3 regions of the Alteromonas fortis genome follow, and region 2 is predicted to be linked to each of the others. Evidence: predicted binding sites of a transcription regulator. Region 2 holds the regulator's gene; each other region holds the start of a gene.

Evidence for each region. The regulator sigma-54, encoded in region 2, starts transcription at its own class of promoters, with help from an activator protein. The targets are predictions, from matches to a motif close to GTTGGCACGNNNNTNGNNT.
Region 1: PCAR9_RS18670 (Tll0287-like domain-containing protein) is a predicted target of sigma-54. The motif match lies at 1,005-1,023, and genes of this name have one in related genera.
Region 3: PCAR9_RS11570 (exopolysaccharide biosynthesis protein) is a predicted target of sigma-54. The motif match lies at 1,160-1,178, and genes of this name have one in related genera.

What each region holds. Positions count from the first base shown of each region.
Region 1 covers NZ_LR812090.1:4,373,680-4,375,951, reverse strand. Annotated here, with positions in the region: gene PCAR9_RS18675 (sigma-54 interaction domain-containing protein) at 1-934, opposite strand, end outside; gene PCAR9_RS18670 (Tll0287-like domain-containing protein) at 1,087-1,707, shown strand; gene PCAR9_RS18665 (cytochrome ubiquinol oxidase subunit I) at 2,073-2,272, shown strand, end outside.
Region 2 covers NZ_LR812090.1:811,137-813,408, forward strand. Annotated here, with positions in the region: gene hpf (ribosome hibernation promoting factor) at 1-142, opposite strand, end outside; gene PCAR9_RS03615 (RNA polymerase factor sigma-54) at 173-1,654, opposite strand; gene lptB (LPS export ABC transporter ATP-binding protein) at 1,728-2,272, opposite strand, start outside.
Region 3 covers NZ_LR812090.1:2,665,966-2,668,237, reverse strand. Annotated here, with positions in the region: gene PCAR9_RS11575 (sigma-54-dependent transcriptional regulator) at 1-826, opposite strand, end outside; gene PCAR9_RS11570 (exopolysaccharide biosynthesis protein) at 1,313-1,918, shown strand; gene PCAR9_RS11565 (LysR family transcriptional regulator) at 1,927-2,272, opposite strand, start outside.

The DNA.
Region 1 (2,272 bases), 3.6 Mb from region 2:
CTTGCGACTGCGCTAAAAAGTGCGTTGCGATAAGCGCAATATCTGACTGTCTTTCTCGCAAAGACGGAAGGCTAATAGGAAAGCCCGCAATTCGGTAATAAAGATCGCGTCTAAACTCGCCTCTTTCTACCATTTTCTTTAAATTCTTATGCGATGCGCAAACCAAGCGGAAGTTAGCTTTCTTGGAGACTACACTACCCACGGGGCGATAGGTTTGGGTTTCAAACAATCTTAGTAATTTAACCTGCATGGCAAGGGGGATATCACCTACTTCATCAAAAAATAGGGTGCCGCCTTCCGCCGCTTCTACTAGCCCTTTTTTGTTTGAAGTAGCGCCAGTGAAGGCACCTTTTTCATAGCCGAATAACTCACTTTCAAGCAAAGAGTCAGACAGTCCAGTGCATTCAATTACGACAAAAGGCTTGTCTGCACGACTACTGCTAGAGTGCAATGCTTGCGAGACCAACTCTTTACCTGTGCCAGTTTCTCCGTGCAGCAATACGGCTATATCTGAATTTGCAGCGCGATTTATTTTATTAAGCATAGTTTTAAATGCTTCAGACTCGCCAATCATTTTGCCTGCTGCAGGGCGATTAGATGCAAATGCAAGCTTATCTAAAATCTCTAAATAACCTAATAAATCGCCATTCCCATCGAATATTGGACGCATCAAAATATCGCAATAACTTTGACCTTCGCTGGTGGAGTGAATATGTACCACGCTCGCCGCTCGTCCAGTCGTCTTACTTTGCTGCATGGGACACTGCTCGCCGCATTGATCACAGGGTTTGTTGTTGCGATGAGATACCTGATAGCAGGTGCTATAGCCTAACTTAATATTAACGGGGTACGTGTCTCTGTAAGGCGCATTAACCGCCTCAATAATATAGTTTTGATTGATGAAAATAGCGGGTTTGTCTATTGCATCTATCATTGCTTGTACAATTGATATGTTCATTGTCAGCGTATTAGTTAATTCTAATTTTATTTCATCAATTTAACATACTGGCACAAAGCTTGTTCAATGTTTGAGATAAATGACTTGGCTTTAGTAGCCATAAACTCAGTTATCAGGAGCGTTACCTTATGAATAAATATGTGGCTTTAATGGCGTTAAGCACGATATTAAGCGCAATGTTAAGCAGCTGTAGTCTCGCTGAAAAACCTCAAATGACTAATATTGATGCGCAAGAAGGCGAGGCTCAAATAAAAATCAAACAGGCTAAAGGGCACGTAAAAGCGCTTGGCGCCGGGCTAAAAACGCGACTTCAACAAGCTATAAGATCTGGTGGTTTAACAGCGGGCGTAGAAGAGTGTCAATTAGCCGCAGGGCCAATTGCTGATAGCCTAAGCAAGAATGGTTGGTCGGTAGGACGTACTTCACTCAAAGTACGTAACCCGGATAATGCACCGGATGGCTGGGAGCGGGAACAGCTAGCGCATTTTTCTGGCCTTTTAGAGAAAAACAAACTAACTAGTGAACCGCTTAAAAGACCCTTAGACGCATATCAGTATGATGATGAAAGCGGTGAATTTCGCTACATGATGGCCATTGAACAAGGTCAACTTTGTATGGCGTGCCATGGCACTAATGTAGCCCCTGCTGTGAAAGACGTTATTGCCAAGCATTACCCTGATGACCAAGCTACGGGGTTTACGGTTGGTGATTTGCGCGGTGCTTTCACGCTTACATATCAACCTGAATAGCGGTGATTTTACAACTTAGTCCCACAGTGTCTCACTCACAAAGTACTTAACATTCTCCTCTCCTTCGTGTCATTTTTGTCTCTTTGTTGACAAAAATGACGCGGTTTTCATATTAGATTCTTGCGATGGATCAAAGTGCTCAACTTTCGACCATGGAATAATCCTCCCGCAGCGTACGAAGATGCCGTTCTGCGACCAAGCTTTGCTTTTAAAGTGAAACCAATTTGGCAAGTGGCACAGACCGTGCTCTAACAAAGCTGATAAAGCTGCCAACGCTGAAATTTCAGTAGATATCCCACTGAATATTAAACGACCCATTTTTATTTCATGCGCTTAGCGCACCTGCTTGAAAAGGGAGATAACCCATGAGCGATACGTTAATAGAACTATCGCGGTGGCAATTTGCATTAACTGCGATGTTCCACTTTATTTTTGTACCCTTAACGTTAGGGCTTAGCTTTTTACTTGCCATTATGGAATCCGTTTACGTAATGACAGGTAAAGAGATATACAAGCAAATGACCCAGTTTTGGGGAAAACTGTTTGGAATTAACTTTGCCATTGG
Region 2 (2,272 bases):
GATTTAATTTTTCAACGTTCAGGATGACATGCACATTAGAAATGTGATCAAAGTGACGTTCAAGTTTGCTGAACTTCGTATCGACATAATTACGCAAAGAGTCGGTGATTTCGACATGATGACCAGTGAGGTTGATTTGCATATTTCGTCTTCCTTATATATTTAAGCCTAGTTAAATAAGGCTTTTGCGTTGGTTCGACGGTGGGATCGATAACGATTCCCGATATTTTGCTATTGTTCGCCGAGCGACTTTTATGCCTTGCTCTGCCAACAACGAAGCAATCTTGCTATCACTTAGCGGCTTGCTAGGATTTTCCGCAGCCACTAACTTCTTGATCAATGCACGAATCGCTGTAGATGAACATTCACCACCTGACTCAGTTGCTACGTGGCTTGAGAAGAAATACTTCAATTCGAAGATACCACGAGGCGTATGCATATACTTTTGCGTTGTCACACGGGAAATAGTCGATTCGTGCATATCTACCATTTCTGCGACATCATTTAGCACCATTGGTTTCATCATTTCCGGGCCGTGCTCAAAAAAGCCCATTTGCTGCTGCACAATACAATTTGCGACCTTCATTAAGGTATCGTTACGAGATTCAAGGCTCTTTATGAACCACTTGGCCTCTTGCATGTGTGAGCGGATGAATTGTGAATCGCTACTGTTCTTAGCACGGCGACTCATTGCTGCGTACTGTTGATTTACGCTTAATTTCGGCAGACTGTCGGGGTTCAGCTCAACCACCCAACGGCCATTTTTCTTGGTTACTGAGACATCAGGAATAACGTACTCAGGCTCTTTAGTAACTAAAGCACTACCTGGGCGAGGATTCAAGGTTTGAAGTAAACGCATTGCTTCGCGCAGCTGATCTTCTTTTAATCGGCTCTTACGCATTAGGGTGCGGTAGTCTTTACTGCTCAGTAAATCTGAATATTCCTCAATAAGCTGCTTCGCTTCAGAAAGCCACGGCGTGTCTTCTGAAAACTGGCGCAATTGCACCATAAGACATTCTTGAGGGGTACGAGAACCTGAACCAATGGGGTCGAACATTTGAATGCGCTTAAGTACACATTCTATTTCGTCCATTTCGATAGGCTCTTCAAGATCATCATCGTTGACCGCTTCTAAGATATCGTCAAGAGTAACGGTCAAATAACCTGATTCGTCAATCGAATCGATGATTGCAGTAGCAATGGCGCGGTCAGTATCCGAAAAATGAGTGAGGCGCATTTGCCAAAGCAAGTGCTCTTGGATGTCTTCAGTGGTTTCACCTTGAAAGATTTGTTCATCATCATTAGATGGACCAGGTGCAGGCGCAGAAGAAGCGGAATAATACTCATCCCAAGTGCTGTCGATAGGTAGCTCATCGGGAAGGTCATTCTTCTCCAGTGCATCTCCTGCTTCTAGCGTGTCGCTTGATGCAGAAGCTGTCGCTTCAGCAGCGCTATCGTCACTATCGACATTGTTCTTTTCTACTTGTGGCTCGTCGTTACCTTCTTCCACTTCTAAAAGCGGATTAGAGTCGAGCGCTTCTTGAATCTCTTGCTGAAGATCAAGCGTAGAAAGCTGCAGCAGCTTAATGGCCTGCTGCAGCTGAGGTGTCATGGTAAGTTGTTGGCTAAATTTTAGCTGTAAAGATGGTTTCATCTACGTCTTATTTAAATGCTCTAAATTAAATATACCAGAGCGAAACTGAAAAGTGACAATTCGGTTACACTAACTATAGCCTGAATTGTTCGCCTAGGTATACGTCCCTTACTTTTTGATTACTTAAAACCTGTTCCGCAGTTCCTTGCGCAATAAGCTCGCCATGACTCACAATGTACGCTTTTTCGCAAACATCCAATGTTTCGCGTACGTTATGGTCCGTGATAAGGATACCAATACCCCTATCTCGCAGATGCTGTATTATCTTCTTTATATCATTAACTGATATTGGATCAACACCGGCAAATGGTTCGTCTAACAAAATAAACTGTGGTTTTGCTGCCAGAGCTCGTGCAATCTCTACGCGACGCCGTTCTCCCCCTGACAAACTCATCCCCGTACTATTACGTATATGGTTGATATTAAATTCATCAAGTAGGGCATCTGCTTCTTCTTCTTGCTGTTGTGAATTTAAATCTTTACGGGTTTGCAAAATGGCCATGATATTTTCATGTACCGTAAGCTTTCTAAATATTGATGCCTCTTGCGGGAGGTAGCCTATACCGCGGCGTGCGCGCTCATGCATTGGCTGGTGAGTAAGCTCATTATCATCAATTT
Region 3 (2,272 bases), 1.9 Mb from region 2:
TTCTGTTTGTTGCAGATACTACGCGACAGTTCACAGGTATAGATTTTGTGCCGCCTACACGAAGCACCACTTTGTTTTCGAGCACACGCAAAAGGTTAGGCTGCATATCGATAGGCATTTCTGTGATTTCATCTAAGAAAAGGGTGCCTCCTTCTGCCTGCTCGAAAACACCCTCTTTACGGCCCACAGCACCGGTAAAGGCACCTTTTTCATGGCCGAACAACTCACTACCAATCAATTCTTTAGAAAAGGCACCACAGTTTGTGGCGATATAAGGGCCATCACTTTCTGAGGCTCGGTGAATAGCAGCTGCGACTACTTCTTTACCAACACCACTTTCACCTAACAGCATGACGTTAGCGCTTGTTTTGCTAACCCTTGAAATGAGTTTGTATAACTCCTTCATCACCGGTGACTCGCCAATAAGCAAATCGAAGTGTTTTTCAATTGTCTCTTCTTTAGGTGCTTTTTCTTTTGGCTTTTTACTTAACACAGCCTCGATTTCTTCGCGCTGTATTGGCTTGACAAGGTAGTCTACGGTAGGGCCACACAAGCCTTTGATTACGCTTTTAACCGAAGGGTGGCCGGTGATTAAGGTAACACGAGGACGCTTTGGGAGCGCATCAAGTTCATTAAACAGATGAGCGCCGCTACCATCGGGCAACATGAAATCTAACAGTACGTGATCGAATGTTTCTTTCTCTAGCCAGTCGCGGGCTTCAGCTAATGTCGCAGCTGTTAGGACGTCGTGGCCTAAAAACTCAATAATAGTACAAGCTACTTCTGTAAACTCGGCATCGTCATCAACTAAAAGTACGGTTAGCACGTGGATGTCCCTCTCTATTACTTTCCATTTAAAATATGGAATAAAATCAATGTTATAGTTGTATCATAAAAGGCAAGGAAAAATAACTAGATACCTAGCTATACTTACTCCTTTCCTAGCAATAACTTGTTTAGTTCAGGTAAAACCGAATGAATGTTCAATAAAGTCACATTAATTGTAGTGATTCATCTGTACGAACGACCGTCTATAATTTTACTCTTTTGATTTAATCTAGAAGATTCTCGGTCTATCAAATACACATTGAGTGTTACCTATTTACATATAACTGCAAAAAGTATTCCCATTTCCTTATAAAGTGTAGGTGAGCTTGGCTATGGCACATTTTTCGCACAATTTGTATGTAGAGCAACTTTATTATTGGTGAAAGGAATAGATAAGGTTTACCGAGAATTTGCCTATGGTAGGCCCGCATTTGCTCTCTGAAGTTAGAGGACTACGGCTAAATTTATGTCAAAGGAATTGAAAATGTGGGCAAAAACAGCTGAGAGATCAATGACTTTAACCGAGCTGCTGACAAAAATGCAGCCTCGGGCTAGTCAAGATTTATTTTATTTTGCAGATTTTTGGGAAGTTATGGAAAAGCGGGGCTTTGGCCCAATGCTAGCGCTTCCGTCGTTTATCGCCTGCACCCCTATAGGCGCTATTCCTGGTGTACCTTCTTTAACCGGTGTGACGATTTTACTTATTGCATTGCAAATATTACTCGGTAGCAGGCACCCATGGTTACCTCAAAAAGTGATGGACATACATTGCGATGCTGATCAACTACGCCATATAGTCGAAAAAATAAAACCCTATGCAGCTAGTATCGACCGCTTTCTCGTTCCCCGTTGTTTTTTTATGAAACAGCCCGTGTTTCGCTCTTTAATTGCTTTAAATTGTGTTGGCTGCGGCTTGGTAATGGTTCCGTTAGAGCTTATTCCCTTTATGGGTCTTATTCCCGCCTTGGCAGTTTTCATTATGGCCGTTGGAATGGCTACTGACGACGGGGCAGTAGCCTTGATAGGTGTAACAATTTCACTGTTTGGATTTGTGTTAGGCTTTCAGCATTTGCCGACAGTAGTTAGCTAATGCGCGAGCTACACTGAGCATGAATCAAGCATAAAATCTGAGGTAGGTAGGTTCATTGTTTGGTATCTCAGTTCTCCCATAAATGCCCGCGCCGCCGGGCCTAAGGTGTCTCCATCTTCAAAAGAAAGATAGAGAAGGGCTTTTCTTAACGCCGCATTGTTATCTAAAGGAAGCGGAACTAGGGTACCGTTTTCTAATTCTTCCTTAATAATTGCTATAGGTAGCCACGCAAACCCCAATCCCTGAGTAATGATATCTAAAGATGTTCTCACGTGGCTCACTGTCCAACGTTGCTCTGCACCTAACCAACCCACATCTGCCTTGCGCTCTGCAGAAGAGTCGCGAACTACAATC